DNA from 2 places in the Dorea amylophila genome. Region 1 is predicted to be linked to the other one. Evidence: predicted binding sites of a transcription regulator. Region 1 holds the regulator's gene; the other holds the start of a gene.

Region 1 (16,746 bases):
GCTATGAGAATACGGAAATCATAGAAAAAAGCGAAGCGTTCTTTGTAATCTGTGATGAAGCAACCGGGCTTGCGGAAAAGTATGCACAGAAGAAAGCAACTGCACTGGAACGGCTGGAAAAGATTGTGATCGCAGATATTATCGGTCTGGTGTGTCTTCTGGCATATGAACTGATCAAGGCTGTAAAATACGCGGCGCAGAATAAAGCACTTAAGAAAAAAGTCTATCTGGACGAGGCAACCGGACTTCCGAATAAGAACCGCTGTGAGGAGATCTTAGACGGAGAAATGCCGGAATGTACGGATGGGTCAGTAGCATTGTGTGTATTCGATCTGAATAATCTGCGTATTATTAATAACAGGCTCGGACATGATCAAGGGGATGCGTATATCCGCTCATTTGCGGTGCAGTTAAGAAAAGCGCTGCCGGAAGAATATTTTGCAGGGCGGGATGGCGGAGATGAGTTTATTGCTGTACTTGAGTGTGTGGATCATGAAAAAGTACGGGAAATATTGGGGACAATACGTTCGGAAATTGCCAGATATTCCCAGGAACATCCGGAGATGCCGATCAGTTATGCGGTAGGATATGCACTGGCGGAAGATTTTGAAGGATGTACGATGCGTGAACTCTTCCGGTATGCCGATAAGAATATGTATATAGATAAGAATCAGGCGAAGATAAAAGAGGCAGCGGACCGCCGGGCACTTCATATTCAGATCCTGGATGGAATCAGACAGCAGGGATTTCAATTTTCGGACTGCCTGTATTGTGATGCTTTGCAGGATCAGTATACAGTTTTACGTGCAAGCTCGAATTTCTTCCTTGCAGAAGATGGAAGTTATTCAGGAGCGGTAGAACAGATCGTGCAGAAACTTGCAGATGATTCATCAAGAAAAAGAATGTGGGAACGGCTGCAGATCCCATATATCATTTCCAATCTTTCGGAAAAGAAAGAAGAAAGTGCAAAATATGAACTTCCTTATTGCAGGAAGAATGGAAAAGAGATACAGAGAGGCCGTATGACATTTCTGCGTCTGGATGATACGGCAGCCGGGAAGCTGCATCACTTTATTGTTGGATTTGAAGTGTTTCATGACATGAAGCAGGTCCTGGAAGATGAGAGGCTGCACTTGGAACAGTATTATGAGCAGATGAAGCAGTCCATTCTGGAAAATAGTAATTATATAGAAGCGCTTCTTGAAACAGCGGAAGCTTTGTATACAGTGAACCTGACACAGGATCGTCTGGAACAGATATTTCATCATAGAAAGAAAGAAGAGCGTATATTTGACTTTCAGGGAGAACTTCCATGTTCGTATGATGGATATTGTAGGAAAATACGGCAGCATATTACAGAAGATACATTGGAAACGTATAAGATCATAGATACATCAAAGAGTCTTCTGGATCGTTTTTATGCCGGTGAGAAGCAGGTGACTGTGGAATATCAGGAAAGCAACAAAGACGGAAAAGAAATCTGGATCCAGAAGACAGTGCTGATGTCGCAGGATACAGTCTATGATAACGAGAAAGAACGGGAGCATACAGTGGTTCGCGGAATCATTATGTTCCGGAATACTTCGGAATTCCACGAAAAGGATCAGAAAGAAAAAGAACAATTGCAGATTGCCTATGAAAAGGCAGATATGGAAAGTAAGACAAAGACAGAATTCATGAATCGTATGAGTCATGATCTGCGAACCCCGATCAATGGAATCCTGGGAATGATACATGTGATCCGAAAGAGCTGGAACAATCAGGAGAAGCTGGAAGATTCGGTAGATAAGATCGAGATTTCGACAAGACATCTGATGGACCTGGTGAATGATGTACTTGATATGAGTAAGCTTGAATCGGGACATCTGACAGTGCATGAAGAACCGTTTGATCTGGAAGATCTTATGAAAGAAGTAGCAGTACTGATGCAGGGACAGCTGGAAGAAACTGGAATTATACACCGCAAGCACAGGGAAAATATGCAACATACTATGCTGAAAGGGGATGCGCTTCAGCTACAGAGAATTATGATGAATCTGTTTGGCAACGCAGTCAAATACAATAAAAAAAATGGAACCATAGATACTTATGCGACAGAGATTTCGTGTGACGGTAAGAATGTTTTGTATGAATTCAGGATTGAAGACAGTGGGATCGGTATGAGCAGGGAATATATGGAACATGAATTGTTCCAGCCGTTTACGCAGGAAAAGGCAGATGCAAGAACGCAGTATAAAGGAACCGGACTTGGAATGTCGATTGTTAAAGGTCTGATTGATAGAATGAATGGTACGATCAGTGTCCGCAGTACCCCGGGAGAGGGGAGTGAATTCACATTCCGGCTGGCATTTCGTCTGGCAGAAGAGGAAAAGCAGCAGGCGGCTGATAATAAGGAAGACGCGAAAGATGACCTGGCAGGAATGCGTGTATTATTGGTAGAAGATAATGATATCAATATGGAAATTGCAGAATTCTATCTGACAGATGCAGGAATAATCGTAGAGAAAGCATGGAACGGCAAAGAGGCTATAGAGAAATATGAAGGTACACCAAAGGGGTATTACAGTGCAATACTGATGGATATCATGATGCCTGTGATGAATGGTATAGAAGCCGCAAGGAATATCCGGCGCAAGGAAAAGAATGGGGGAAAAGAAATCCCGATCATTGCAATGACCGCACAGTCGGAAAGAGAAAGTAAAGAAAGCTGCAGTCTGGCGGGAATGAATGCATATATATCCAAACCGGTAGATCCGGAGAATCTGATCCGGATATTGAGAATGTATCAGAAGCGTTAAAGAAAAGTGACAAAAGAGGAAGGTGACAGACATGGTATCATTAAATGATTATCTCTATTCAGGAGATACAGTACTCCGGATTCTTCATAATTACATCAAAGACCTGAGAAAAGATGCCAAAATGACAGGAAATGAAATTGACATGATTCATTGTAATTTTCTTTTACAGATTCAGGAATTACTGGAACATAATGACTTCCTGACAGCCCAGTCGCAGAAGATGAGAGAATTCTACAAATACATGGCACAGGAATATCCGTTTATGGCATTTACTTTCAAGGGAAGAATCAAGTCTCTGATCCGTGCAGAAGAGAAATTCAACGGATATATTGTGGAATTCATCTATGATTATTATGAGGAATATGGGGAGTATCCAAGTGTGGCAGAACTAAAGAAACGATTGCGTTGCTTTAGAGATTTAATTGCTTACAGGATCATTATTTCTGTTCCGAGATGTCATCTGAACAGTGAAGAGGACAGGGAAGAACAGGAACGGAAATATCTATATCAGATTGCAAATGCCCTTCCTGGTTTCCTGGAGGAACAGGGATTCAGTGCGGAACCGGCTATGGGGATTAAGGAGAGTACATCCCCGCTTCTGAACGAGTCGGTGAAACCATATTACAGAGATTATATCTGCAGCAGCAGCCTGAATAATTATCAGTCTCTTCATATCACCTTCTATGATAACAGCTCCAGGTGTTATATGGAGGTACAGCTCAGGACAAAAATGATGGATGATGTGGCAGAGATCGGTACGGCGAATCATATTGGATATGAGAAAGAGCAGGAGCATGACAGGGCAAGGAGAGACGCAGTCCCGGAGGGTGAATGTCAGTATTTTGATGAGGCCTATGAGAGAGGAATGAAACTGCTGAATCTGGATCTTGCAGAACTGGATGTGAATATGTTCTCTGCGGTTAATAACAGTCTGATCAATGATGGATGTGGACTTTACCGGGGACGTCTGATCCTGCCGTATGAGCACTTGTCCAGATTTCAGAATGATCTGATCGATTAGAGAAGAATCGCAGAAAAAGTGATGAAAATACAGTTTGAATTTGCAATACAAAGCAGAATATAGTATGATATGATTCAGGGCTTTAAAGTGTAGTGCTTTAAAGTCCTGAGATTTTGAAAGGATATTTATACTATGATAGTTAATTTGATAGAACGGATATATGGCTTTTTGTGGGGAGATTTGTTACAGATACCGCTTCCGGGCGGCGGAAGTGTCGGGATTTCATTGCTGATCATCCTGCTGATCCCGGCGGGAATCTACTTTACGATCCGCACAAGGGGACTTCCCATCCGCCTGTTCCCGGATATGGTGGTGGCATTGACCGGTAAAAAGGATGATAAGAACAGTCTGTCTACTTTCCAGACATTGATCGTATCAACGGCAACCCGTGTCGGTATGGGTAATCTGGTAGGTGTGGTTGCGGCAGTATCGGCCGGAGGCGCAGGAGCTGTCTTCTGGATGTGGGTGACGGCACTGATCGGATCGTCAACTGCATTCATAGAGGCAACGCTTGCACAGATTCATAAAGAAAGAGATCCCCTGTATGGTGGATTCCGCGGAGGTCCGGCATATTATATCCATGATTATATAGAAGGCAGGACAGGAAAAAAGAAAAAACATGTATTGGTATCGGTGTTATTTGCTGTTTCCGGACTGATCTGCTGGTGTGGGATCAGCCAGGTGATCAGTAATTCGGTGGCCGCTTCTTTTGAAAATGCATTTTCGATTCCGCCGCTTTACACGACGATTGTGCTGGTAATCCTTGCGGCTGTCATTGTACTTCGTAAAAATGCCACAGTGAAAGTGCTGGATCTGATGGTTCCGTTTATGGCGGTATGTTATTTCTTTATTACAATCTTCATCATCGTAACGAATATCGGAAGTCTTCCTGGAGTATTTGTAAGGATTATCCAGGAGGCATTCGGAGCCCGTCAGGTAGTAGCGGGTGGATTCGGAGCAGTGTTGATGAATGGAGTAAAGCGCGGACTGTTTTCAAATGAAGCCGGATCCGGTTCCGCACCATGTGCGGCAGCGGCAGCAGAATGTGACAAACCGGTAAAGGCAGGATTTACACAGGCACTTGGGGTATTTATAGATACGATTGTGATCTGCAGCTGTACGGCCATGATCATGCTTCTGGCACCGGAAAAACTGGTGGCAGGAAAAGAAGGAATGGATCTTTTACAGACAGCGATGAAGTATCATCTGGGAGAATTTGGAGTGATCTTCATTGCAGTAACTTTATTCCTGTTCAGTTTCTCGACATTCCTGGGAATCCTCTTCTATGCAAGAAGTAATGTGGCTTATCTGTTTGGTGATAAATGGTGTTGGCAGACAGCATATAAAGTGCTCGCACTTGTGATGCTGTTCATCGGTGGAATTGCAACCTATACATTTGTATGGGATCTGGGAGATGTCGGAATCGGGCTGATGACCATTTTCAATATCGGAGCACTGTATCTGATGGGTGGACAGGCACTGGATGAATTGAAAGTGTATGAAGCGTCAAAAAAGAATAAGAAATCATGATAAAGATTAAAAAAGAGCAGCAGATATACCGTTGAAATAAAAATGCGGCATATCATAGTGCTCTTTTTTATTATCATTTATCTGTCATAATATTTGCCATATCTGCAGGCAGCGGAGCTGTAAATGACATCCATTCTCCGGTAATCGGATGGGCAAATTCCATATGATGGGAATGCAGTGCCTGTCTGCTCATGTGTTCCATATCCGGGTTATACAAGTAATCTCCAATCAGTGGGAAACCCAGATATTTCATATGGATGCGGATCTGATGTGTCCGGCCGGTCTCAAGCTTCAGAGAGACCAGACTGTGTCCGTTGGCTTCTTTTACAAGTCGGTAATGTGTGATGGCTTCTTCACCGTGTTCAAAATCAACCGTGCGTTCGATGATGGTGCCTTCTTTTCTGGCAAGCGGAGCACAGATGGTTCCGGCCGCAGGTGTGACACTGCCCTTTACTATGGCAAGATATTCCCGGTGCACTTCGCGGTTCTTGGTCATAGTAGAAAGAATACTTCCGCTGATCAGATGTTTGGATACAACAGTCAGACCGGAAGTGTCCCGGTCCAGACGGTTACAGCAACGGAAGATGAAAGGTTTTCCTTGTTCCTGATAATACCATGCGAGCGCATTGGCAAGGGAATTATAATAATTGTTCATGGACGGATGAATCGGCATACCGGCAGGTTTGTTGATTACGATGATGTCCTCGTCTTCATAAATGATGTCCAGTGGAATCTCAACCGGCGGGATCTTTTCAGAATTTTTTGTCTCGCAGATGATAACCTGAAGGATATCTCCGGCAGTCAGTATCTGGCGCATATAATAATGTACGCCATTGACAAGAATACTTTTGGGCATGCGTTTGATTTCAGCAAGATTCTGTCCGGAATACCCTCTGCGTCTTAAAAACTGTTCGATGCGCAGTCCACTGTCTTTTTCTGTAATTGTATATTGTATCGTACGGTTCATTGCAATTCTCCTGTGATATAGCGTATAATGATAATACATATGATTGTAGATATCTATCATATCATAATCCATGTAAGAAAATAAAGGCAGAATATATAAGAAAGGCTGAAGTGGATGATATGTAAGGGAAAGGAGAAAAGTGTGACAGGGCTCAGTACATTATGTTATATCGAAAAAGACGGAAAATATCTGATGCTTCACCGTACGGTAAAGAAGAATGATGTAAATAAAGACAAATGGATTGGTGTCGGCGGACATTTTGAGGCAGATGAAAGTCCGGAAGAATGCATTTTAAGAGAAGTAAAAGAAGAGACAGGATATACATTGACGTCCTATCGGTTCTGTGGAATCGTTACATTTGTATCTGGAAATGGTGTGACGGAATACATGCATTTATTCACTGCAGATGGATTCGAAGGAGAACCGATTGCATGTGACGAAGGTGAACTGGAATGGGTGGATATCGATAAGATTGAATCTTTACACATCTGGGAAGGGGACAAGATCTTCCTCCGGTTGCTCGCTGAGAAAGTACCGTTCTTTTCGCTGAAGCTGGTCTATGACGGACATGACGGTCTGATATCGGCGGTGTTGAACGGGAAAGAGATAAAAAAATAAAGAAAGGGAAGAATCGGAATATGCAGAAAAATACAGAACAGATTAAATTGGAAAATGATCAGATCGAAGTTATTGTGAATTATCACGGAGCGGAACTCCGGTCATTGAGGAAGAAAGCAACAGATCAGGAATACCTCTGGAATGCAGATGCGAAATACTGGGGACGTACATCACCGGTATTATTTCCATTTGTAGGAGGAGTAAAGAATAAAGTTTACAGATATGAGGGGAAAGAATATCCGATGAATCAGCATGGATTTGCCAGAGACATGGAGTTTTCACTGGTAAGCCAGAGCGCAGATGAAGTATGGTTTGCACTGGAAGATACAGAAGAGACATATAAAGTATATCCATTTCACTTTCATCTGGAGATAGGATATAGACTGGAAGATGCTTCGGTCAGTGTGATGTGGAAAGTTAAGAATATAAATGATAAGGAGATGCATTTTGCAATTGGTGCACATCCTGCATTCTTCTGTCCGCTTCATGAAGGTGAGAAACAGTCTGAGTATTGTCTGGGATTCCGTAATGGACAGGGAAAAGTACCGGAAGCATTGGTGAATACCGTATTTGGAGAAGGTGGTGTCGTTACGACGCAGAAAAAAGAATATAAGCTGACAGACGGATGCCTTCCGATGGATGAACATCTCTTTGACGGAGATGCACTGGTGATCGAAGACCACCAGATTCAGAAAGTAGTACTAATGGATCCACAGAAGAAGGAATATCTGGCAGTGGAGTTTGATGCACCGTTAGTCGGAATCTGGTCACCGCCGAAAAAACAGGCACCGTTTGTATGTATTGAACCATGGTATGGACGCTGTGACAGTGAGATATTTGAGGGAGAATTAAAAGACAGAGACTGGGAAAATACACTGGCAGCAGGAGAGGAATTTGAGGCATCCTATAGAATCGTTGTTGAATAATTTTTTCAGAATATTTTATAGAATATATATGGATAACTTTGGGGAATCGGTTATAATAAGCATGTAGTTACATGATAACAGTCATTACGAAAGAGAGGAAATAGATATGGCAATTGTACATTTGTCAAAAGACAACTTCAAGGAAGAAGTATTAGAATCAAAAGTGCCGGTACTGGTAGATTTCTGGGCAACGTGGTGCGGGCCATGCCAGACAATGGGACCGCTGGTGGAAGAGATTGCAGAAGAGCGCGCAGATATCAAAGTATGCAAGCTTGATGTAGATCAGGAACCAGAGCTTGCAAGACAGTACCGTGTAATGTCTATCCCGACATTCCTTGTGTTTAAAGAAGGAGAAGTTGTAAAGAGAGACATGGGTGTGATGTCTAAAGAAGAAGTTGAAGGACTTATTGGATAATCTATAAAGCGGTTTCACCGGATGGTGAAGCCGCTTTATGTATATATAAAAGTATTAAAGTCCGAGTACATCCTTAATAGAATAGAATCCAGGAGCCTTCCCGTCAAGATAAGCTGCACAGTCACAGGCACCTCTCGCAAAGCATTCCCAGTTATAGGAATGATGTGTGATCTCAAGACGTTCTCCCATGCCTCCGAAGAATACCGTATGGCTGCTTGGAATATTACCTGCACGGAGAGAATGATAGCCGATTGTTCCAGGTTCACGTGGGGATTCTCCCTCGCGTCCGTAGACGGCAATGTTGCTTAATTCTTTGCCGAGAGCATGCGCCATGATTTCACCCATTTCTTTGGAAGTTCCGCTTGGAGCATCTTTCTTCCACTGATCATGCATTTCCAGAATCTCGATATCAATCTCATCTTTTAATGTTGTGGTTACGAGTTCCAGAAGCTTGTTCATGATATTGACAAGCTTAGAAGTATTGGCGGCATAAAGCATTGGGATCTGCTTTCCGGCATCCTCAAATCGTTGCATCTCTTCGGCGGAGAATCCGGTAGAACCGCATACCAGTGCTTTCTTATGTGCGATGGCAAGATCCAGGACCTCCATAGCCATTTCTTTTGTTGAAAAATCAATGATGACATCACAGGAGTCGATCACGCCTGCCAGATCATCTGTTACAGGAACGCCGAGTTCCGATCCTGTCATTGCGACAGTTCCGAGATCCTTTCCTACGTAGTCACGTCCTTTTGGTGCTATCCCGGCGACGAGTTCCATATCATCACGGCTGGCAGCGACCTGTGTGATTAATTTTCCCATTTTCCCTCTGGGTCCGATTACAATAACTTTCATATCCATTCTCCTTTCGCAGTCCGGTCGTATTTTTATAGCGGTATATCCGGAACTGCTATAAACTAAGACCAGTATAACACAGCAATTATCCTGTGGATATGAAGAAATCTGAAAACGGCAGGAAACATTGTATAAATAAAAAAGAATTCAGGAGAAAGCTCCATAAGAGTCTGCTCTTGTAGGAAAGGTATGAAAATAGTATACTATGAAAAAGTGATTATGAAAAAAGATAATGGAGGCACGAATGAAAGGAATTATATTTGACGTAGACGGAACTTTGTGGGATTCGACAAGGGAAGTTGCGGTTGCATGGAATAAAGTATTGCAGGATGAGATGGAAGGCCACGAGATCTTAACCGCAGAAGGGCTGCAGAAAGAATTTGGAAAGCCGATGGATGCGATTGCAGAAAGTCTCTTCCCGGAAATGCCGGAAAAAGACAGGATGGAACTTCTAGGTAAGATGATGGCATATGAAAATGAACTGGTAGCGGTTGGTCCATGTGTGATCTATAATGGTGTACCGGAGACAATCAAAGCACTGAGTAAAAAATATCCACTGTATATAGTTAGTAACTGTCAGGATGGATATATCGAAGCGTTTCTTAAGAATTCCGGACTGGGCGGGTATTTCAAAGATTTTACATGTCCGGCTTATACAGGCAGGTTAAAGGGTGAAAATATCCGTATCATTATGGAAAGAAACGGACTGGATGAAGCAGTGTATGTAGGAGACACCCAGGGGGATGCCAATGCATGTAAGGAAGCAGAAGTACCGATGATCTTTGCGTCATATGGGTTTGGAGAAGTGGAAGGAGAATATCCGTCGATCCGTGCATTTACAGAACTGCAGAATATAGATTTTGACAGACTATAATCAGAAAAATATTGCATTTTATATGCAAAAATACTATAATTCTCTTATATTATTTCGTTGAAAAAATACTAGAAAAGCAGAGGTATAGATTATGAAAAAAAGAGTTGTAGTTGCATTAGGACACAGAGCACTTGGTACGACATTACCAGAACAGAAAGAAGCAGTTAAGAAGACCGCAAAAGTAATCGGTGATCTGATTGAAAAGGGATATCAGGTTGCGGTCACACACAGTAATGCGCCACAGGTCGGTATGATCCATACTGCAATGAATGAATTCGCAAAAGAGCATGAAGATTACACGGCAGCCCCAATGTCGGTATGTTCTGCCATGAGTCAGGGATATATCGGATACGACCTTCAGAATGCAATCCGCGAAGAATTAATGGATCGTGGAATCTACAGAACAGTCAGCACGATCCTGACACAAGTGATCGTTGATCCGTACGATGAAGCATTTTATACACCGACCAAGGTACTTGGCCGTTATATGGATGTAGAAGAAGCAAGTGCAGAACGCAAGAAGGGAAACTATGTTGTAGAAGAACCTGGCAAAGGATTCCGCCGTATCGTTGCAGCTCCGAATCCGGTCAGCATCGTAGAGATTGATGCGATCAAAGCATTGCTGGATGCAGATCAGGTTGTCATTGCATGTGGTGGAGGCGGAATTCCGGTATTAGAGCAGGATCACCGTCTGAAAGGTGCAAGTGCAGTAATCGAAAAAGATCTGACAGCCGGAAAGATGGCAGAAGAGACAGATGCGGATTCACTCATCATTCTTACAAGTGTTGAAAAAGTTAAGATCAACATGGACAGACCGGAGGAAGAAGAACTGAGAGAGATCAGTGTTGATCAGGCAAAAGCCTATATGGAAGAAGGACATTTCGGAAAATATAACATGTATCCGAAGTTCAGAGCAGCTGTAGAATTTCTTGAAAAGAGAGAAGGAAGAAGTGCATTGATCACATCTTTTGATAAGCTGGATGAAGCACTCAAAGGAAAGACAGGTACACTGATCAGATAAAAAGTTACAAGATCAGAAGAATCGGCTGTCTTCAAAAGCAGGATAAAAACCTGCACAGACATAGTGAAAGCTGTGAATGTGCGGGTTTTTTTGTATTTTAACAGACAATCAGAATAAGGAGCAGGTGCATATAGTATAAGGAACAGGAACTCTACAATGTGGATAAGTTATGCTGTGTCCGACAGGGAGGTGGAAAACAGATGTCCAAAATCCGGCTGTGCGAACTGTCCAAAAAAGAAGTGATCAATTGCTGCGACTGCAAGAAGCTTGGATATATCGATGACCTGATCATTGATGACTGCAAAGGCTGTATTGAAGCACTTGTAGTCCCGGAAGGTGGGAAATGGTGTAACTTTTTTGGAGATGGAACAGAGTATATCATACCATTTTCCTGCATCAAAAGAATCGGCCCTGATTTAATTCTGGTAGAGATACATGAGGAAAAATAACAAAAAATAGGGCGGAAATGTGTTTGACTTCTCTTTTTGAAAAAGATATACTGTATTTGAACTGCTATAAAGGACAGAAAGGAACGAATCAGATGAAATGCCCATATTGTAATAATCCGGATACAAGAGTGATTGATTCCAGACCGGCGGAAGACGGAAGCTGTATCAGACGCCGCCGTTCTTGTGATATATGTGGGAAACGTTTTACTACATATGAAAAAGTAGAGACAATTCCGCTGACAGTAATAAAGAAGGACAATACCAGAGAACAGTATGACCGCCGGAAAGTAGAGAACGGCGTGGTTCGTGCCTGTTATAAACGACCTGTTGCAACGGCAGATATCCAGAAAGTTGTCGACAGAATAGAAACAAAAGTATTTAGCATGGAAGAAAAAGAGATTCCGAGCAGTGCGATCGGTGAGGCTGTTATGGATGAATTAAAAATACTCGATGAGGTTGCTTATGTTCGTTTCGCATCCGTTTACAGAGAATTTAAGGATGTCAGTACATTTATGGACGAATTAAAAAAGATATTAAAATAAATTCGATATGGAATGGGAATGCAGAATCTGTCAGACTGAATAATGAATATTGGATGAAGAAGGAATTGCTTATAAAGCAATAAAGTGATAAAATATATGGGAGAAGCAAAAGTATTTGCTTCTCCCTTTTTCAAAAGAGAATCAGATTTGTTATAAATAGATGTGTATTTAAAATAGCTTGTTAGAATAGATTGGGTGAAATAATATGAGAACATATAAGTTAACTATTTCCTATGACGGAAGCAGGTATCAGGGATGGCAGAGACAGGCCACAACAGACAATACGATACAGTATATTCTGGAGTGGAGTATTGGTAAATTAGTCGGATACCGTGTGCATATAGATGGATCAGGAAGAACAGATGCAGGTGTACATGCGCGTGGGCAGGTCGCAAGTGTGAAACTGTCTAAGTTGTACGATACGAAAGAACTGAAAGATTCGCTGAACAGATATCTTCCGGAAGATATCCGTATTGTGAAAGTAGAACTGGCAAAGAATGGATTCCATGCGCGAAAAAGTGCGAAAGGTAAGAAATATGAATATTACATCGACTGCCGTGAAAAGCCGGATGTATTTTCAAGAAGATATTGTTATCATTATCCAGAAAAACTGGATATCGAAGCAATGCGTGATGCGACTAGATATCTGATCGGACCGAAGAACTTTACCAGCTTTACAGATGACAAGGAATGTAAAGATCCGGTTCGGAAGATTACGAATATTAAGATCGTCAGGAGCGGGGAAAAGGTAAGAATTACTTATTATGGTACCGGTTTCCTATATCACATGGTAAGAATCCTGACGGGAACGCTTCTGGAGATAGGTGCAGGCAAGAGGGATGCGTCTATGCTTCCGGTCGTAATTGCGGCAGAGGACAGAAGCCTTGCAGGATTTTTGGCTCCGGCAAGGGGATTATTCTTAAGAAAAGTATATTATTAAGAATAGAATAAAACAGATAGGATATATGTCAGAAAAAGTAAAAGTACTGTCCGCAAAAAAAGGACAGGAAAAAGCCGGGAGGAATATATGAAGTTTATATCGTGGAACGTCAATGGAATCCGTGCGTGTGTACAGAAGGGATTTATGGATGTTTTTAATGAATTAGATGCAGATATTTTCTGTATTCAAGAATCAAAGATGCAGGCAGGACAGTTAGAACTGGATATGCCCGGATATCATCAGTATTGGAATTATGCAGAGAAGAAGGGATATTCGGGTACCGGGATTTTTACAAAGAAAGAACCGGTATCAGTAAGTTATGGTCTGGGAATCGAAGAACATGACAAAGAGGGCCGGGTGATCACGCTGGAATTTGAGGAATTCTATTTCATTACCGTGTATACACCGAATTCACAGAGTGAGCTTGCAAGACTGGATTACAGAATGCAGTGGGAAGATGCATTCCTTACTTATCTAAAAGAATTGGAAAAGAAGAAACCGGTCATTTTTTGTGGGGATTTAAATGTAGCACACAAAGAAATAGACTTGAAGAACCCAAAGACAAACCGTAAAAATGCAGGATTCACAGATGAAGAACGTGGGAAATTTACAGATCTTTTAAATGCGGGATTTATTGATACGTTCCGCTACTTCTATCCGGAAAAGGAAGGAATATACTCATGGTGGTCCTACAGATTCAGCGCAAGAAAGAAGAATGCAGGGTGGCGTATTGATTATTTCTGTGTATCAGAGAGCCTGCAGCCACGTTTGAAAGATGCAGTCATTCACACGGAGATCATGGGATCGGATCATTGTCCGGTAGAACTTGATATAGAGTAATCCGACAGTGTTATAATCATATGGAAAATATATGGAGCTGCCGCAAAAGTAGATAAACAATCTGTTTTTGCGGCAGCTCCACATATTTAAAAAGATAAAGAGTTTTATAAAAAGCCTCCGTCAACCCCGATGATCTGTCCGGTCATATATTCCGGAGCATGTACAATATTCCATACCATCTGGGCAATTTCCTTAGGAGTTCCGTAACGTCCGGCAGGAATTTCATCTTCCAGGGCTTTTCGTTCTTCCGGTGTGAGCTGATCGTTCATAGAAGTATCGATGACACCGCATGCAATTGCATTCACCTGGACATTACTTGGTGCGAGTTCTTTCGCCAGAGCTTTTGTGAATCCGTTGATACCGGATTTGGATGCGGAGTATGCAACTTCGCAGGAAGCACCCGAGAGACCCCACATTGAAGAAATGTTGATGATCTTACCGGAACGCTTTGATACCATCGGAGGGATGGCCTGCCGGCAACAATAAAATACAGAAGAAAGATTGGTCTGAATAATATGATTCCAGTCTTCATCTGTCATATCGGATAAGAGATTGATATGAGAAATTCCGGCATTGTTCACAAGAACATCAAGGTGTGAACAGTCATGATAGATACGGTTATATATGGCTCTTACATGGTCAGGATTGCCGACATCCCCGACAACGATCGTGCAAGGTGTGTGGTATTTTTTGCGGATATAGGCGCGGAGCTTTTTCAGTTCATCTACAGAAGAAGAACAATTTAAAAATGTGTGATATCCGCGCGATGCAAATCGTAAAGCAATGCTTTTCCCGATACCCCGGGAAGCCCCTGTAATTAAAATAGTCTTTTGTTCCATAATTTTTCTCCCCTGATCAATTAACTTTTCTTCTATTATATACTGAAATCATTGTCATTTAAAGTGTTAGGTGATATTATTTATATAACAATAACCAGTCGGACCGTAGAAGATTGGTTCCAAAAGCCAGACGTGATAAAAGAGAGGTACCATTATGATTAATAAGGCAATTGAATTTGCCACGAGAGCACATGCAGGACAGTTCAGGAAAGGGACAAGCAGACCATATATTGTGCATCCGATCGAAGTGGGAGATATTGTCTCAACGATGACGAAGGACAAGGAGATCATCAGTGCAGCGGTTCTTCATGATACAATAGAAGATTGTGCAGGAGTATCAAGAGAGCTTCTGGCAGAAGAATTTTCAGAACGGGTAGCGGGAATTGTGGCACAGGAAAGCGAAGACAAATCCAAGACATGGATGGAACGGAAATCAGCAACGATCGAGCATATCCGTACTGCACCAAAAGAAGTGCAGATGGTAGGACTTGCAGACAAACTTTCGAATATGAGGGATATTGACAGAGATTATCCGGTATACGGAGAAGAATTGTGGAACCGTTTCAGAATGAAGGACAAAGGGATTATCGGCTGGTATTATATTGGGATCCGGGATGCATTGAAGGAGTCGTTTGAAGGTGTAGAGGCTTATGAAGAATATACCAGACTGGTGAATAAGATTTTTGAACAGGAATGAATCATAAAGACAGATCATATAGCAGAAGATATCCAGGGTGTTGTGCAAAAGCAGTACCCTGATTCTTATTTACGCGAACAACGAGCAGAGCGTGTTTCTAATAGTTTAGGAGAAGATGAGATGGCTGATGTAAGAAAACACATGATATTTCACGGAAGAGTGCAGGGAGTAGGTTTTCGTTATACTGCCAAATATCTGGCAAGATCAATGAATCTGACCGGATGGGTGAAAAATGAATATGACGGAACCGTAGTGATGGAAGTACAGGGAAGAGAGGCAATGATCTTCGAACTGATGAAAGGACTGAACAGGAATCAGTTTATCCAGATTGACTGGATTGATACAGAAGAGAAGGAAACAGAAACGGAAAGCAGTTTTGAAGTGAAATATTAAGTTTACAGGACGGGAAAAGTGATTCGGTATATACACTTGAAAGATACATATGTTATACTGGAAGTATTCAAGATGAGGGTGGACGAGGAGAAGAAAAATGACGATAGAAACTGAAAATCAAAAGAGCGTAAAAGGAAGAATTGTAGCTGCGGCGTGGCAGCTGTTTTATGAAAAAGGATATAATGGAACAACGGTGGATGATATCATTGATCTGTCCGGAACATCCAAGGGTTCTTTCTATTATTACTTTAATACAAAGGACGAGCTTCTGAATACATTGTCTATGATCCTGGATGATAATTATGAAATATTGAAAGAGAAAATGGATCCGGATATGAACAGTTATGATAAGTTACTGTATCTGAATTATGAAGCACATTCTATGATAGAAGAAAAGATCAACATTGATCTTCTGGCATCTCTGTATTCTACACAGCTTGTGGCACAGGGACACAGATCATTGCTGGATCAGAACCGGACATATTATAAGCTGATCAGCAGTGTGATCGATGAAGGACAAAAGCGTGGCGAGATATCGGATGAAGTCTCGGTGAGCGATCTGGTCAGATATTATTCCATGTGCGAAAGGGCGCTGGTTTCAGACTGGTGTCTGAATAAGGGAGAGTATTCACTGAGAGAGTATTCGAAAAAATGTATGCCGGTCATGCTGGAACATTTTAAAAGATAAAAAGATAATAAATACACAGAACCTGCCAATGGCAGGTTCTTATTCTGTAGATCAATGCATTTTCAAAGCAGTGTTGCGTCCGGTACCGAAATGATCATTTTTCAGTATTTCAAACGCCTTTTCATAATTTCCTTTCCGCATATATGCAACCATTTTCTTGAGATTTTCATTTGTCTTTGGAATTCCCATTCCGTTACGGATGGAATATTGTCCGATACGGATGAGCTCAGACAGATTATTTTCATAGATCCGGTTAATCCGTTCATTATCCAGAATACTGATAATCTCCATATGCATTGCGGTATCCGCAATTTCCCATTCGTACAGATCACCGGC
Region 2 (16,746 bases), on a different contig from region 1:
TTTCGACATTTGTAAGTGATAATCTATTTATTACAATACTACATTGTAGTGAAAAAGTCTCGAGAAAAGGCTTGATAAAAAGGAAAAAAGCGGTATGATAGTAAAAAAGAAAAAGCAATTACTTAAAAGTGAGAATAAAGTTGAAAATTAAAGAGGAAAAAAGTATGAGCAGGAAAAAGTTAAAAAATAGAAGACGAAAAGATCGTGCACAGAGAAAGATTCTGATTGCAGCAGTCTGCATAGCAGCAGTGATCATAGGTGTGGGAATCGGCGGGCATGTTATAAAAAAGAATGCCGGTAAAACGATGACAACGGCCGAGACGGAAAGTAAAAAGGCAGTATCAAAGAAAAAAGCAACTGCAAAAAAACTTACGATCAATGAGAATGAAACTGATGCATCCAATAAAGAAAATCAAGGCCAAAAAGATCAGGCAGATGACAGAAGTGAATTTGCAGTTCAACCAGGAAGAAAAGTGGGTACAACAGAACAATCGGATGAAAAAGTTGTCTATCTGACGTTGGATGACGGACCGTCTAAGAATACGCAGGCGGTGCTGGACATTTTGGATAAATACAATGCGAAAGCAACGTTTTTTGTTACAGGAGCCATGCCGGAATATAAAGATATGATCAAAAAGGCTTATGATAAGGGACATACGATCGGAATGCATACATATTCTCATGATTACGCAAAGGTGTATGCATCTGTTGATGCATATTTTCAGGATCTTGACCAGATTGGACAGCTTGTAAAAGAAGAGATCGGCTATGTTCCGTGTTTTATCAGATTTCCGGGAGGATCTTCGAATACCATATCTGCAAGTTACACGAAGGGAATTATGACAACGCTTACGCAGGAGGTTCAGGCAAGAGGATATCAATATTATGACTGGAATGGAAGTTCGGGAGACGGGGCCGTGAGAACAACGGAACAGCTTGTGGATCAGGCAACCAGTTTCCATGACAATAATATCATCCTGCTGTCACATGATTCCGAGACAAAAGATACAACTGTGGAAGCGCTGCCGAAAATTATTGAATATTATCAGTCACAGGGATATGTGTTCAAAGCATTGGATCTTAACAGCTATGTTGCACATCATGGTGTGAATAATTAATTATATATGCAGGGAAATGTGTTGATGGTTGTTGTACTTATGCTGAATAGAATAACGGAAGATCTGGCGGAAAACATGTAAATACAAAGAAGAAAAATGATGTTATCAACCAGAGTGAGACTACAAAGCCAGGTTCTGTCTCGTGAGGAGAACGGGTCTTGCCGGAAATATATTCAGACATTCCAAATGAAAATATTACACTGGAATAAAAAAGCAGGATGTCTAAGATCAGGAAATTCCGGCCGAGAATCCCGGAATATGTGTAAAAAACAGAAACAGTAAAAAACATTCCGAGAAGCACACCCAGATACCGACAGTAAAAGAACGGTAAAACAACCGGATGCAGAGACAGATATTCCCATATGCTTACGAATAAAAAAGGAAAATATAAAAGTTTCAAATGTTCCCACACGGATTCATTAACCGGGCAGAAAAGTGCAATGATTGGAGACTGCCCGGATAAAAAATACAGGAAATGATTCAGTGTTCCGAGAAAGGCAGCGACCAGGACAAAATGCAGAGCTGTGCCTTGAATGCAGGAGATAATCTCTGTGCAGACAGTATGAAAGATTTTTTTGAAATTGGTTGTAACATAATGGATAATATGGTTCATAAATTCAACCCCCATATCAATATATGAGAGCTGTGAAAAAAATATGAAAAAAATAAAAAAAGTACTTGCATTTTTTAAAACCTTATTATATAATTAATCTTGTCGTTACGGAAAGTGTGACACAGAAAATTGAAAATGCGCGATTAGCTCAGTTGGTAGAGCACCTGACTCTTAATCAGGGTGTCCAGGGTTCGAACCCCTGATCGCGCACTATCAAATCACTGTTTTTAGAGGCTTAGAGCTCTGGGGACGGTGATTTTTTTGCTTGAAAATAGGGGCTTTAGGGGGATAACACGGAAATTATTAGAGAAAGCAAAGGTGGAAAGGAAAGAATTATGCAAATTATTTCCGGAGAGGATTTTACAAAATACCGGATAAAGCTTGTGACGGGAACATGTTCGTGTTAGTATAATCATAATTTACGATAGAAGAAAAGAGTGAGAAGATGAGCAGTCATACACTGGAAGGAAAGAAAAAGACACAGAATGGTGTGAAGCGGCTGGCGTTCACAGTGCTTTCGATATTACTGGAAGTAGTGTTCCTGATTGGGATATTTAAGGGACTGAATGAATACGCGGTATTCATAGACAATCTGACCAGAATATTTGCCGTCATACTGGTTCTGAAAATATATGGAAGAAATGAGACTTCCTCGATGAAGACACCGTGGATCATCCTGATCCTGACATTTCCGATCCTTGGAGTAGCACTTTATTTTATGATCGGTATGAACGGTGGAACCCGGAAGATGCGGATGCGTTACAAAAGGATTGATGAGAAGCTTCTGCCACTTTTGCCGGAAAATAAGGAAGTGCTGGAACGTCTGAATGTGTCAGATCCGAAGGCGGGAAATGTTTCTAATTATATAGAAAGAAATGCGTGTTATCCGGTGTATCAGAATACGGATGTGACTTATTTTGATGAAGCGGTCAAAGGACTGGAGGCGCAGCTTACGGATCTTGCAAAGGCGGAGCAATTCATTTTCATGGAGTATCATGCAATTGAGGATGAATATGCATGGAGCAGGATACAGACGGTGCTGGAAGAACGGGTGAAAGCAGGAGTAGAGGTCCGGGTGTTCTATGATGACATGGGCTCGATCGGATTCGTAAATCTGAGCTTTGCGAGAAAACTGGAAGCGAAAGGAATTGCCTGCCGGGTATTCAATCCGCTGCTTCCGGGACTTAATATGTTCCTGAATAACCGTGACCACAGAAAGATTACGGTGATTGACGGAAAGGTTGGGTACACAGGCGGTTATAACCTGGCAAATGAGTATTTTAACTATACACATCCATACGGGGAATGGAAGGATACGGGAATCCGGCTGGAAGGAGATGCGGTGGCTTCGCTTACGGCAGCATTTCTGGAGATGTGGGAATCGTCCGGGAAGACCCCGGCCGATGTGGATGTTCTGGATATAGAGGCACAGAAAAAATATCTGGTACAGCATCCGTATCAGGCAAAGCAGACGGGATATATCCAGCCGTATGCGGACTGCCCGTTAGACGGAATCCAGGTTGGAGAGGATGTCTATATCAGTATCGTCAACAAAGCGGATAGATACTGCTGGTTCATGACTCCTTATCTGATCATCACGGATGAGATGACACATGCACTTTCGCTGGCGGCCAGGCGTGGCGTAGATGTGCGGATCATCACACCGGGAATCCCGGATAAGAAGCTGATCTACAGTATCACCAGATCGTTCTATCACAATCTGGTACAGGATGGTGTAAGGATCTATGAGTGGACACCGGGGTTCTGTCATGCGAAGATGAGCGTGGCAGATGATTGCATGGCGACTTGCGGCACGATCAATCTGGATTACCGGAGCCTTTATCATCATTTTGAAAATGGGTGTTTTATGGCAGATTGTGATGCGGTGCTGGATATCCGGCGGGATATGGAGCAGACATTGGAACAGTGCAGGGAAGTGACGGAGAAGTATAAGTCCGGCCGGAGTGCGACCTTGCGGCTGGGACAGTTGTTCCTGCGGTTGTTTGCGGAGCTGTTGTAGGAGAGAAGAAGTTAAGAGAACTGGGAATGCAGGCGTGCATTTCTGGTTCTTTTTATGTTTTGCATATTGACATATATCGAACTGCGATATATACTAAAAACAAGAAGAAAGCAAATTTTTTTACACTCAACTATCGAAAGCCGATATATAATGAAAGCAAATATAAGAAAGGAGCAATCACTATGAAAGTAAACAAAAATATGGTCTCAGGAAATACCGCAATGTTAATTCTCAAATTGATCTCAGAAAAGGATATGTACGGATATGAAATGATCGATACACTCTCAAAGAGATCGGACAATGTATTCGAATTAAAGGTAGGAACATTGTATCCGCTGCTTCACAGCATGGTACAGTCCGGATATTTGGAAAGTTATAACCAGGAGGCGAACGGGAAACTCAGAAAGTATTACCGGATCACACCTAACGGGAAGAAATATCTGGAGAAAATGATCGAAGAATGGAATGCTTATGCCAATGCAGTTACGAGCATGATCCAGTATTCCGTATAGCACAGGTAAGGCAGTGAAGGTGGCAGAAAAGGAGGGTGTTAGATATGAAGGAAAGAGAATATCTGAAAGAACTTGGAAAGAAGATTACCGATTCGTCTGTAAGAAAAGAGATTGTAAATGAATATGAAGCGCATATAGAAGACTGCAAAGCCGCATTAATGGAATCAGGGATGACGGAAGTTGAAGCAGAGGAAGAAGCAGTCCGCCAGATGGGCGATCCGCAGGAAGCAGGTGAAGCAATGGATAAGATCTATCATAAAGTGTTTGATTCCAATATGTTTCTGTGGATGCTGGCACTGGGATGTATACCGATTGTATGTGTGTGCATTTCTTATCTTATCGCAAGAGATCCGAACGCATTTTTATGGTTGTGGAATGATGCGCTTGGCCTGAATAAAATCCCGGCAGTTATACACCGGAATATCGGAATCGGATTAGCTGTCTATGGAATCGGATTGAGCTTCTGGGAGAAATACACGGGCAAAGCTTTATTCTATGCAGTCGGAAGAGACTGGGGGCAGGGATGTTACGTTGCAAACAGCGGGCTGGTACTTTTTATCTCGGCATTATGTTTTGTTCCGAGTTTCCCGGTGAAGGGATATGCAGGAATCCTCTGCTGTGTATTGATAGCATGTCTGCTGAATATGGTACTGAGAGGATTTATGAATCTTTTGCAGAGCAGAAGAGAGACCAGACTTTTATGGGAGATTGGAACGGCAGATACCAGAATCAACTGGAAGGGAAAAGGATATCTGTGTGGACATCATATGAAAGTAAGAGTACAGGGATCTGAGAAAGGAACGGAGATCCCGGCAGGAGCACCGGTGATGGTTGTCGGAATGGAGGGATTTAAGCCGGTGGTGGCGCAGGTATAAAGAGAGAGACGTTAGATCTTGGATAGTAAGCGTATATGAAGAGAGACGTTAGATCTCGGATAATAAGCGTGTATGAAAAATGAGAGGCAAAAGTTATGAATAAGACGGAAAAGCGAATGAAGATATTCACGCTGATCATGCAGGTGATCATCCAGGCAGTGCTATTATTTCCGTGGATGAACATGGGGACATGGAAATGCAATGTGCCGGGATATCTGATAAAATTGGCTGCTTCGGGCGATGGGATGAGTTACATAAAGAAAAGTCTGAAGCCTCTGGGAGTACTGGACGGTGCAGATGAACAGATGATGGTTCAGATACTGATGCTATTCATCTGTGAACTGGTAATGGTACTGGTAATCCAGGTGATAGGAATTGTGAATCTGATACTGGCTTTAAGCAATCACCATAAACTGCTTCTGGATATCATGTCACTGATCGCAGGATGTATGATATCATTTCTTGGGGCAGATGGGGCAGTATTTTCAGATCCGCTGTCACAGGTGTATCCATTTTTACTGGTAGTGCTTCTGGTGATCAATTTGATCGGTGCGAAGCTGATTGATTCGTGGCAGGAAGAGAAAAAGATACAGGAAGAAGTTAAAGCCAGAGAGAAAAATTACAAAGAAGAAAAGAAAAAGCATCTGGAATTTTCGGGGAAGTATCCGAAAGGATTCTATACGGCCCTGTGGAAGAATTTTAAAAGTTCAAAAAGAGATTTTATTGTTTACGTAAGTATGAACCTGCTTCCGGCGACGCTGATATTTTCCGGAGTCGGAATGGCACAGATGCTGGCACCATTTAATAAAGAAGGAAATATACTGACGGGGCATGGAATCACGGCAATTCTGCTGGAATTCCTGATCGTGAGTCTGATCGCATCGCTGATGCTGATGATCACGAATCTGTTGTCATATTTCAGAAAACGGATGAGAAATTACAGTATATTTTCGACTCTGGGAATGCGGAAGTCTACACTTTATGAAGTGCTTGGAGCAGAGATTGTGGCTGGAATTCTGGGAATGCTGATCGGGGGAGCCTGCATCGGAAGTGTGATCCTGTGTATCATCCGCAGAATCTTCATGGCAAGATCCGGAGTGGGAGCACAGCCGGCGAAGATTACAGGATTCACATATTTGATCGCAAGTCTTATCCTGATCGGAATATCCGGGATTGGACTGATGATCCTGCGGGATTTCTTCCTGTACAGGGAACTAAAAAAAATGCAGCTGGGCGATGTGGAAAAGGAGAAGATGCCGGAAAAACGGATCGGTCTGTGGCTTACAATTGGCCTGGTCATTGTGGTATTTGGAATCGTGAATTTCGGAATGCGGAAGAATGTCGAAGGGTTACGGATACTTTTATTTATCTTCCTGGGCATTTATCTGGCGGAAAAGTTTGGATTTGGATTGTTCCTGAAAGTGCGGAAGCATAAAAAGAGTTATTATGCAAAGTTGATCCCATATAATTCGTTTTATTACCGTTTCAAGAGTACATTCCGTTATGTGTACGTGATCAGTCTTATACCGGTACTGATATTGTTCTTATTTGGAAAAGATATGATCTCAGCGAAGATCGCGCAAAAGCCGGAAGGACTGTTCCCGTATGATTTTGTATGTATGGCAACGGAAGCGGATGAGACATTCTGGAAACAGCTGCAGGAAAAATATGACGTGAAATTCCAGGAGTATCCGATGGTACGCGTGACGAATGTGGATAATTCGGAAAAGCTGGATGATGCCAGAGCAGTGATCATGCCGCAGGGACAGCATATAGGCATCTCGGAGACGACGTATAAAGAACTGAATAAGGCGCTTGGAAAGAAAAGTGAAAAAATGAATCTATCTGCTGACGGAAAGGAAATCTATATTATTTACCAACAGGACAAGAGTACGAAGGCACATCCACTGGATTACCTGAATTCGAGAAAAGAGCCGTACCTGCACATCGGACAGCCGATAGAATCTTATGGATTTCTTGATCGGGAAAAGATCTATCCGACACGAACTGTAAAGGGGGAAAAGATGGATATCCTGACAGGTGCATTCCGGCAGGGAAGTGAGGAGAATCTGGTTGTATTTTCGGATGAATATTTTGAAAAGGTTCAGGACGACTGGAAGAAATATAATTGGATCACCGGAGATCCGGTTGAGGAGGGTGAAGCAGAAGAAGGAGTGACGATCCATCACTGGCCGACAAAGCTTGTCCTTTTGAATGTGAAAAATGTAGATTATCAGAAGATAGAAAAAGAGCTCCAGGCTTTTCGGAAGGTACATAAAGAGGATGAAAGATTTGACAAGGATGTATTATCCTGCTATTCCAAACGTACAACGATGGAACAGATTGAAAGCGAACGCTTTATGACAACGGTAGTAGATATATTTATCATGGGAGCATTTCTGCTGGGAAGCGTTCTGGTCATTTACTTGAAATATGAATCTGAGATGACGGACAAGAAGAAGCGGAATCATTTCTTAACCTGTATTGGAATGAGCTCGAAAGAAAGAGAAAAGCTGATCCGGACAGAGACGGGAATCTTTTTCTGGATCCCGGCAGCAGTTGCGGTTGTTATGGTGCCGGTGTTAACCGGGGAGATATGGAACATGCGGGAATATACGAAGGCTGACTGTGTACATTATCTGCGATATCTGTTGATCTTTGCAGTTATATATCTTGTAGTGCAGGGCATCGGTGTAAAGGTGATTGAGCAGTATACAATAAGAAAGGTAGAAGGAAAGCATGAAAGAAATATTAAAGGTAAATAACCTGATCAAGAAATTTCCAAAAGCCGGTGGGGAGATTGATGATGCGGATGCGATTTCGGTACTGAAAGGCATTAACTTTGATGTAGAACAGGGAGAGTACGTCGGAATTATGGGAAAATCCGGCTGTGGAAAGACAACACTTCTGAAGATCCTGGGATTTATGGATCAGCAGACGGACGGAGATGTGATCTTTGACGGTGCGAATACGAATGAGCTGTGGAAAGAAGAACTTACGGATATCAGACGTAGAAAGATCGGATTTGTATTCCAGGATTTTAATCTGATGGACAGTCTTTCGGTAAAAGAAAATATCATGCTTCCGGTATTGCTGGATAAAAAGGAACAGAAAGAATGTGAAGAGAAAGCGGAAACATTGGAAAAGCAGTTTGGGATTGAACATCTTCAGGAAAAGAATCCTTATGAACTGTCCGGCGGTGAGCGGCAGAGAGTGGCAATCTGCAGGGCGCTGATCAATGATCCGAGTATCATATTTGCAGATGAGCCGACGGGAAACCTCGACTCAAAATCCGGAAAAGTTGTTGCGGAGGAATTCCGGAAAATCAATGAGGAGTTAGGGAAGACCCTTCTGATGGTAACGCATGATCCACAGATGGCAAGCCGGTGTAAGAGAGTGATATTTCTGAAAGACGGATATGTGATGAATGATGTGAGAAAAGAGGGCACGGAAGAAGAATTTTACAGAACGATCATTGGGGAGATGGAGAAGTTTTAAGATGAGATAATATATAGATGGTGATATGGGCTATGCGGCGGAAGATAATTCTGCCGCTTTTTTTACGAAAATTAATCTTGTAATCATATAAACAATATGCTATTCTGAATGCACTTCAAAGAGTGACTTCTACAAACTCTTAAGTATTTCTAGGCCAAAAGGCATCAAGTTTCGACCGTTTCACACCTAAAAATGTCTGAAACATATTTCCGACTTGAGAGAACACGAAAATTTTATAATCTATTTAGGAGGACGTGCCTATGACAAACAAACTTCAACAGTATTTCCCGATGATTCGGACAAGGGAGGAGGTGTTGAATGAGATTGAAAGTAAAAGCAGATTAAAAAATTTATTTTATGAGTGGACAGAGGAAAATCAAAATGAATTTCTGGATTTTTGTACCGGAGTGAAAGGTATAAAAATCATGTATGATTTCATGATAAAAGAAATTCTGAATCCGGAGAATACACCGGAGAGAGTAAATGAATTACTCACGTTACTTCTCGGACAAAGAGTGAGAATTGTAGACGTATTACCAAATGACGGAACAAGATTAGCAGATGAATCTACGCTTCTTATTACAGATATGGTAGTACAACTGGAAGATGGAAGTATTGCGAACCTGGAAATTCAGAAAATCGGATACTATTTTCCGGGAGAAAGAAGTGCCTGTTACTCAGCAGATCTGTTGCTTCGGCAGTATAAGAGAGTGAGAGGAATCAAAGGAAAACGATTCTCTTACAGAGATATCAAGCAGGTGTATACGATCGTGTTATTTGAAAAAAGTCCAACAGAATTCCAGAAATTTTCCAATAATTATATCCATCGTTTTATGCAAAAATCTGATACAGGAGTAAATATAAATTTATTACAAGAATATCTGTTCATACCTCTTGACATATTCAAAAAGAATCAGCAAAATGAAAATAGAAGTGTAAAAATAGAAAACCGGCTGGAAGCATGGCTTGCATTTTTCTGCATGGATGATCCGGAGACGATTATAGATATTATAGAGAAATATCCGGATTTTAAAGAAATGTATGAACAGGCTTATGATGTCTGCCGGAATATCGAAGAGGTGATGCAGATGTTTTCGAAAGAATTGCTGGAATTAGATCGGAATACAGTAAAGCTGATGATTGATGATATGCAGAAGGAGATAGACTGCCAGAGAGAGCAGTTGAGTCAGAAGGATAAGGAGATGTTAGAAATGAGGAAAGAAATACAACGATTACAGCAGCTATTGGATAAAAAATAGCATGAAAAATGTCAAAAGAATTGTTTTAGATACTTATAAAAATAACTAGTCAGTTGAAAGAGGTGATGTAGATGTTTTCGGAAGAATTGTTAGAATTAGATCGAAATACAGTAGAATTCATGATTGAAGATATGCGGAGGCAGATAGAAGAGAAAGATGAGCAGATAAAACAACTAGATGAGCAGATAAAACAACTAGATGAGCAGATAAAACAGAAAGATGAGCAGTCAAGACAACTGGATGAACAGATAAGACAACGGAATAAACAAATAAAAGAAAGTGATAAGCAAATAAGACAACTGGAGGAACAGATAAAAGAAAGCGATAGGCAGATAGGACAGTTGGAGGAACAGATAAAAGAAAGCGATAGGCAGATAAGACAGTTGGATGAACAGATAAAACAATCAGAACAAGAAATACAAAAAATGGAGGAAGCAAAAGAGTAATACATAGCCTGGCTGTCTCAGGAACGTGAAACAGCCAGACCGCTTACCTCAAAGCATGTAATCCAGGGATATTCCATATAATGGATGCTGATATCCCCGTTTACAGTAACCCCATCAGGCAGATAATAGACATTTCCAAGAGGACTGGTCTCGCAGACATACCCCTGTGCGAGCATGTCCTCTTTTTCTTTATCGGTAAATCCTACCGATATCTCCAGACGCGGAGGGGCACATCAACTGGTGATTGTTTCGATGGAAAGTATGATGTTGCGGAATCCGCGTTTATTCATATAGGCAATAGCATTGTCGTTCAGGTGTACCATATGTTCAATTCCTTTCATAATTTAATAATATTACAGCAGTAATTGTAAAACAAAGTCCACAGATGGAAAGAATACCTGGTGTTTCGGCATAGAGTACCGCTCCGAATAACATGGCGGCGGCAGGTTCGCTGGAAGCGAGAATCGATGCCTTGCCGGCCTCCATATAGCGCATGGATAAAGAATATAGTGCATAAGGCAGGACGGATGATACCAGCGCATGAATAATCAGGATAAAAAAGGTGGTCCTTTGCCCTGAGACAATCATACTGCTTAAAGAGTGTATATTACTGAAAGGCAGCATTGTCATGCCGGAAAAGAGTGTGCCGTAAAAAGTAATCGTCAGGAAATGATATCCTTTTTGTGTGACTTTTTTGCTTATGATTCCATATACAGCATAGAAAAAGCTTGCCAGAATTCCGCAGAGAATTCCTGTTATGCTCCAGGAAAGCCCATTGCTTTCCAGTACTCCGCTTACCAGTACACAGCCAATGAGTGCGAGTGTTACACAGGTCAGTTTGTGTCTGGTTATCGGTTCATGGAAGAATATAGCAGCCAGAAACAGAACAAAGACCGGAGACATGGCAAGTAACACGGCAGAAAGTGCAAGAGATCCTTTCGTAACGGAAATATTATAAAAGACACTGAGGGCGGTCATGCCGATCATGCCACTTCCGATAAAAAGCCAGAAGTCACGCCGATGTACATAAAATAAATGTCGGTTATAGAATAGAATCCATATGCCAGTGATCAGAGCTGCAAGCAACATCCGGAAACTAATGATGGAAAAGTTGTCGAGCCCATCGTGTTCCAGTGTACGGACAAAGATTCCGGCAGCACCCCAGCAGATGCCGGAGATGAATGGCAGCAGCCAGGCGTATTTGGTAAGTTTCTGATTCATAAGTACCCAATCCTTTGTAAATATAATAAATTAAGTATATCACAAAAACGGACATTGTTATGAGAACATGTCCGTTTTGTGCATTTTTATGAATCACTATAATCGATTGGAATTATCTTTCAAATGAATATATTCCGCTACAGACCGGTCAAAAGTCTTGATATGTTGGAACAGCCAGTCTACAACATTGCGCTTTACCTGTTCGATAAACTGATCATCAGGCCCTTCATTTTCATTCAGATAATCGTATAATTCCTGAATAGATGTTTTGAATTCTTCATGCTTTGCATGGTGACTGGAAATCTCCGGATAAGATACCTTTTTCTGAAGTTCCTCTTCTTCCTGAAAATGAAAATTTGTATATTCATCAAGGTAATCTAACATTTTGATTGCTTTGATCTTACTGTCACCGGATTCGCATGCTGCAACGAACTGCCGGATACGGTCGATCAGTTCCTGATGCTGGGAATCGATGGTCTTGTTGCCTGTAATTAAGTTATCGTCAAATGTAATATTCATAGAGAAACCTCCTGTCTTTGGTACACATTGAATCCTCGTCCCGCATAGTCTATAATGAATCGTAGAAAATGTTTATCAGCAGAGAAAAGGATTGGATTATGAAGTTACAACAGTTACAGATATTTCAGAACCTGACAGAAGAAGAACTGGAAAAAAGTCTTGTCTGTTCACAGGCTGTAGTAAAGAAATATCCGAAAGATACCTATATTTTCCGCCAGGGTGATGTGCCGTTAAAATTATATTTCATATTGGAAGGAATGGTTGAGCTTGGCAGTATCAACCTGAATGGTAAGATTACCCGGAGCAGTTACGTTATGGTGGGTGAGGAGTTTGGCGAAGTAGAAATGTTTCTGCGCCAGTCTGCTTACTCCGGTTATGCAAAAGCAAAAAATGAAGTGTCGGTTCTGGAGGTTTCACAGAATTTCTTTGGCGGAAGATGCGAAAGAAACTGTGTACATCACAGTAAGGTTGTCTTCAATATGCTTCAGCTTTTTGCGGAAAAAGCAGAGAAATGTAACCGTCAGATAGAGGTTCTTACCAGTGGAAACTTACGTCAGCGTGTAGCGGCGTACCTGTTGGAAAACTGTGATCCGGACTATCGGGTCCGTTTGCATATGAACAGGGAAGATCTGGCAGTATATCTGAATACTACAAGACCATCTCTGTCGCGCATGCTGCTTACTTTGCAGGATGAAGGTATCATCCGTCTTGTGGACCGTAAGGTAATCGAAATCACGGATTATGAAAGACTGCAGTCGGAAGAGTAATTAATCTTCTGCAACAAATACTTCTTTTCCTAATCCGCAGATTGGACATACCCAGTCATCCGGAAGATCTTCAAAGGCTGTGCCCGGTGCGATTCCGTTATCCGGGTCTCCTACAGCTGGGTCATATTCGTAGCCACATGGTTCACATACATATTTTTTCATAGTTAAAATCTCCTTTTTATTAAAACTTAGTTGGTGTTAACTGGTGTTGTACAACTTATGTTGTGATTAGAGTATATAGCTTTTATAGAAAATGGTTTGTAACAAATGTTACGAAACAACAAAAAATGATAATTTGTTATATGGATTAAGATTGACAGAGATTAATTTTATAAATGAAGAAATATCGGCACAACAACTTCATATTGTCAGTATCTTTGAATGCAAAAATCAATACAGGGAATGCGTCTTAAGTATTCTTAACTATGCGCCACACTTTACCCGTCACAAAATTAAAAGTGCAACAGATTTCGTAAAAAAATATCACCAAAATTTAGACCACATTTCAAACATTTATTTTAACAAAATTACCTCTTTCATTTTCGCCTGTTATAGAGTATCATATTACTTGCACAATATCTTGTGCGGAAATGATGTTGAAAAAACAATATTTAGTAGTATTTGAGGGTGAGCACATACTACATCGGCAATAAAAACAAGAGAGGGATAAACATGAACGCAGAAATAAAGACGAACGTAATTAAGAGAAACGGCGAAGAGGTAGCCTTCGACCTGGAGAAGATCATTAATGCGATCAAAGGTGCAAACAAGGACGTCGATAAACTGCATCGGATGAATGAATATCAGATTATGGCAGTGGCGGACAACGTTGCAAAGAAAATTGAGGAATCCACTCATGCTGTCAATGTAGAAGATATACAGGATATGGTAGAGACCGGAATTATGGAACTGCGCGGCTATGAAGTCGCACAGAAATATGTGCGCTATCGTTATAAAAGAGAACTGATGAGAAAGACGAATACAACAGATAACGGAATTCTTGCACTTCTGGAGCATATGAATGAAGAGGTGAATCAGGAGAACTCTAACAAGAATCCTGTGATCAACTCTACACAGCGTGATTATATGGCCGGAGAAGTAAGTAAGGACTTGTCAAGACGTGTCCTTCTTCCGGAAGAGGTTGTACGTGCGCATGAAGCGGGAATCATTCATTTCCATGATTCCGACTATTTCGCACAGAAAGAGCATAACTGTGACCTGATCAATCTTCAGGATATGCTTCAGAATGGAACTGTCATTAGTGAGACCATGATCGAGAAGCCGCACAGCTTCTTTACAGCATGTAATGTGACGACACAGATCGTTGCACAGGTAGCAAGTAACCAGTACGGCGGACAGTCATTTACACTGGCACATCTGGCACCGTTTGTCGATATCAGCCGTAAGAAGATCCGCAGAAATGTAATCGCAGAGCGTGAAGAATGCGGAGAAGCTTTAGATGAGACAATTATCAATAAGGTGACAGAGCGCCGTTTAAGAGAAGAAGTAAAGAGTGGTATCCAGACAATTCAGTATCAGCTTATCACATTAATGACATGTAACGGTCAGGCACCATTTGTGACGATGTTCATGTATCTAGATGAGGTAGAAGAAGGCAGAACCCGTGATGACCTGGCTATGATCATCGAAGAAGTGATGATTCAGAGAATGCAGGGAGTAAAGAATGAAAAAGGTGTATGGATCACACCGGCATTCCCGAAACTGATCTATGTACTGGATGAGGATAATATTACAGAAGATTCCAAATACTGGCATCTGACAGAACTGGCAGCAAAATGTACCGCAAAACGTATGGTACCGGACTACATCTCAGCCAAAATCATGAAAGAGATGAAGAATGGAGAAGTATATCCTTGTATGGGCTGCCGTTCATTCCTTACTGTAGAAGACAGCCAGAGAAATCCGGACGGAAGCCATAAGTTCTATGGACGTTTTAACCAGGGAGTTGTAACGATCAACTTAGTTGATGTTGCATGTTCATCAGAAGGAGATATGGAGAAATTCTGGAAGATCCTGGATGAGCGTCTGGAATTATGTCACAGAGCACTGAGATGCAGACATGAACGTCTCCAGGGAACGGTTTCCGATGTTGCTCCGATTCTGTGGCAGAACGGTGCACTTGCAAGACTGAAGAAGGGTGAGACGATCGATAAATTATTATTTAATGGTTACTCCACTATTTCGCTTGGATATGCAGGACTTTATGAGATGTGTGTACGTATGCTTGGCAAATCACATACCGATCCCGCAGCAAGACCATTTGCAATGCAGGTAATGCAGAAGTTAAATGATAAATGTGAAGAGTGGAAAAAAGCAGAGAACATCAGCTATTCTGTATACGGAACACCGATGGAATCTACCACATACAAATTTGCAAAATGTCTGCAGAAGCGTTTTGGAATCATCAAGGGTGTAACAGATAAGAATTATATTACGAACAGCTATCATGTACATGTATCAGAGAAGATCGATGCATTCAAGAAACTAAAATTCGAAGCAGATTTCCAGAAGCTTTCACCGGGAGGAGCGATCAGTTACATCGAAGTACCGAATATGCAGAATAATATTCCGGCGGTACTTTCGGTTATGCAGTATATTTACAATAATATTATGTATGCAGAGCTGAATACAAAGAGTGATTACTGTGAATGCTGTGGTTATGACGGAGAGATCCAGATCAAGGAAGATGAAACAGGAAAGCTGATCTGGGAATGCCCGAATTGTGGTAACCAGAATCAGGATAAGTTATTCGTGGCAAGAAGAACCTGTGGATATATCGGAACACAGTTTTGGAATCAGGGACGTACGCAGGAAATCAAGGACAGAGTATTGCATCTGTAACATAAATGAAGATATGTCCAGGTTATATTAACTTGTGATGTTGATAAAGATTATAGCAGGAGTATATCGAAAGATATGCTCCTTTTCTAATTTGTCTATTCTTCGTGTTTAAACATGAATCAAAATAGTATATAATTAATAAATAGCAAATGACGCAAGGGGAAATATAAGAATGGATAAGAAAAAAATGATTGGTGATATCGTGACCAGCATAACCGATAAGGAATTAAAAAAAGACTATTTTTATAATGCGGTGCCACTTGCAGTGATTCTTGGAAAGGATGCTAAAGAAGGGACATTATGGGCAGCATTTGCAAGTTATGCACCGGGATGTAAGATGATAGAAGTTGCAGCTATATGTGATAATACCATACTTGGAAGCGGTAAGAAGGGGATTCTTTTCAGTACAGAAGGAATCTATGGATCTATGTTTAACAAGAATAGGAAACAGGGACCGATAGCCATGCCGATAAAATATGAAGAACTGGATAGTGCCAGACCGAGCCCGAGAGATAAATCAGAGGTAGAACTGGTATTTAAAGGTGGAAGAGTAGAAAAAATATATGTTTATACCTATACAGGATTTGTTATTACTGCATTGAACCGTATCTTAGAAGAACTGAAAAGAGAAAAAGAACGGGAAAAAGAAGAAAAAATCCGCAAAATACAGCAGGAAAAACAACTAGATACAGAAACCATATATGAAACGACGAAAAATCCACCGAATGGAATCCGGACCAGTTTTTATGGGATAAGATTTGTGATTGATTTCATGGAGGAAAAAGAGTGTGGGCACCGCAAGTATAAACTAATGGAGGTTATTGAAGACGAAGATGATCAAGTCAGTAGTGTACTTGTAGGATGGGATGACAGGGAAGAAAATCCCGTGTACACGACTACCTATTTCTCATATACTCCAAGAGAGGGCTTCATAGATGTGTACAGGCTGAGAGATGAGCTGAAAATGCTGAAACTGGAGTTTGCCTTCCATTATCCGGAGCAGCAGGAAGCATGGAAAACACTGGAAAATGACGAA

Evidence for each region. The regulator NrdR, encoded in region 1, represses ribonucleotide reductase genes. The targets are predictions, from matches to a motif close to CACAANATNTTGTG.
Region 2: nrdD (anaerobic ribonucleoside-triphosphate reductase) is a predicted target of NrdR. The motif match lies at 13,420-13,433, and genes of this name have one in related genera.

Annotation. Positions count from the first base shown of each region.
Region 1 covers NZ_JAOQJW010000014.1:21,009-37,754, forward strand. Annotated here, with positions in the region: gene OCV72_RS09870 (diguanylate cyclase domain-containing protein) at 1-2,798, shown strand, start outside; gene OCV72_RS09875 (nucleotidyltransferase family protein) at 2,830-3,819, shown strand; gene OCV72_RS09880 (alanine/glycine:cation symporter family protein) at 3,952-5,349, shown strand; gene OCV72_RS09885 (RluA family pseudouridine synthase) at 5,423-6,316, opposite strand; gene OCV72_RS09890 (NUDIX hydrolase) at 6,458-6,934, shown strand; gene OCV72_RS09895 (aldose 1-epimerase family protein) at 6,955-7,860, shown strand; gene trxA (thioredoxin) at 7,967-8,275, shown strand; gene dapB (4-hydroxy-tetrahydrodipicolinate reductase) at 8,330-9,127, opposite strand; gene OCV72_RS09910 (HAD family hydrolase) at 9,372-10,001, shown strand; gene arcC (carbamate kinase) at 10,093-11,022, shown strand; gene OCV72_RS09920 (PRC-barrel domain-containing protein) at 11,232-11,471, shown strand; gene nrdR (transcriptional regulator NrdR) at 11,564-12,013, shown strand; gene truA (tRNA pseudouridine(38-40) synthase TruA) at 12,219-12,953, shown strand; gene OCV72_RS09935 (exodeoxyribonuclease III) at 13,041-13,793, shown strand; gene ymfI (elongation factor P 5-aminopentanone reductase) at 13,898-14,632, opposite strand; gene OCV72_RS09945 (HD domain-containing protein) at 14,787-15,329, shown strand; gene OCV72_RS09950 (acylphosphatase) at 15,450-15,722, shown strand; gene OCV72_RS09955 (TetR/AcrR family transcriptional regulator) at 15,820-16,410, shown strand; gene OCV72_RS09960 (GntR family transcriptional regulator) at 16,462-16,746, opposite strand, start outside.
Region 2 covers NZ_JAOQJW010000023.1:21,329-38,074, forward strand. Annotated here, with positions in the region: gene OCV72_RS13540 (polysaccharide deacetylase family protein) at 165-1,118, shown strand; gene OCV72_RS16825 (DUF6512 family protein) at 1,156-1,746, opposite strand; tRNA gene OCV72_RS13550 (tRNA-Lys) at 1,869-1,941, shown strand; gene OCV72_RS13555 (phospholipase D-like domain-containing protein) at 2,177-3,751, shown strand; gene OCV72_RS13560 (PadR family transcriptional regulator) at 3,934-4,263, shown strand; gene OCV72_RS13565 (NfeD family protein) at 4,308-5,138, shown strand; gene OCV72_RS13570 (ABC transporter permease family protein) at 5,234-7,903, shown strand; gene OCV72_RS13575 (ABC transporter ATP-binding protein) at 7,878-8,636, shown strand; gene OCV72_RS13580 (PD-(D/E)XK nuclease family transposase) at 8,897-9,895, shown strand; gene OCV72_RS13585 (hypothetical protein) at 9,967-10,341, shown strand; gene OCV72_RS13590 (DMT family transporter) at 10,669-11,562, opposite strand; gene OCV72_RS13595 (bacteriohemerythrin) at 11,659-12,081, opposite strand; gene OCV72_RS13600 (Crp/Fnr family transcriptional regulator) at 12,180-12,848, shown strand; gene rd (rubredoxin) at 12,849-13,010, opposite strand; gene nrdD (anaerobic ribonucleoside-triphosphate reductase) at 13,521-15,710, shown strand; gene OCV72_RS13615 (hypothetical protein) at 15,883-16,746, shown strand, end outside.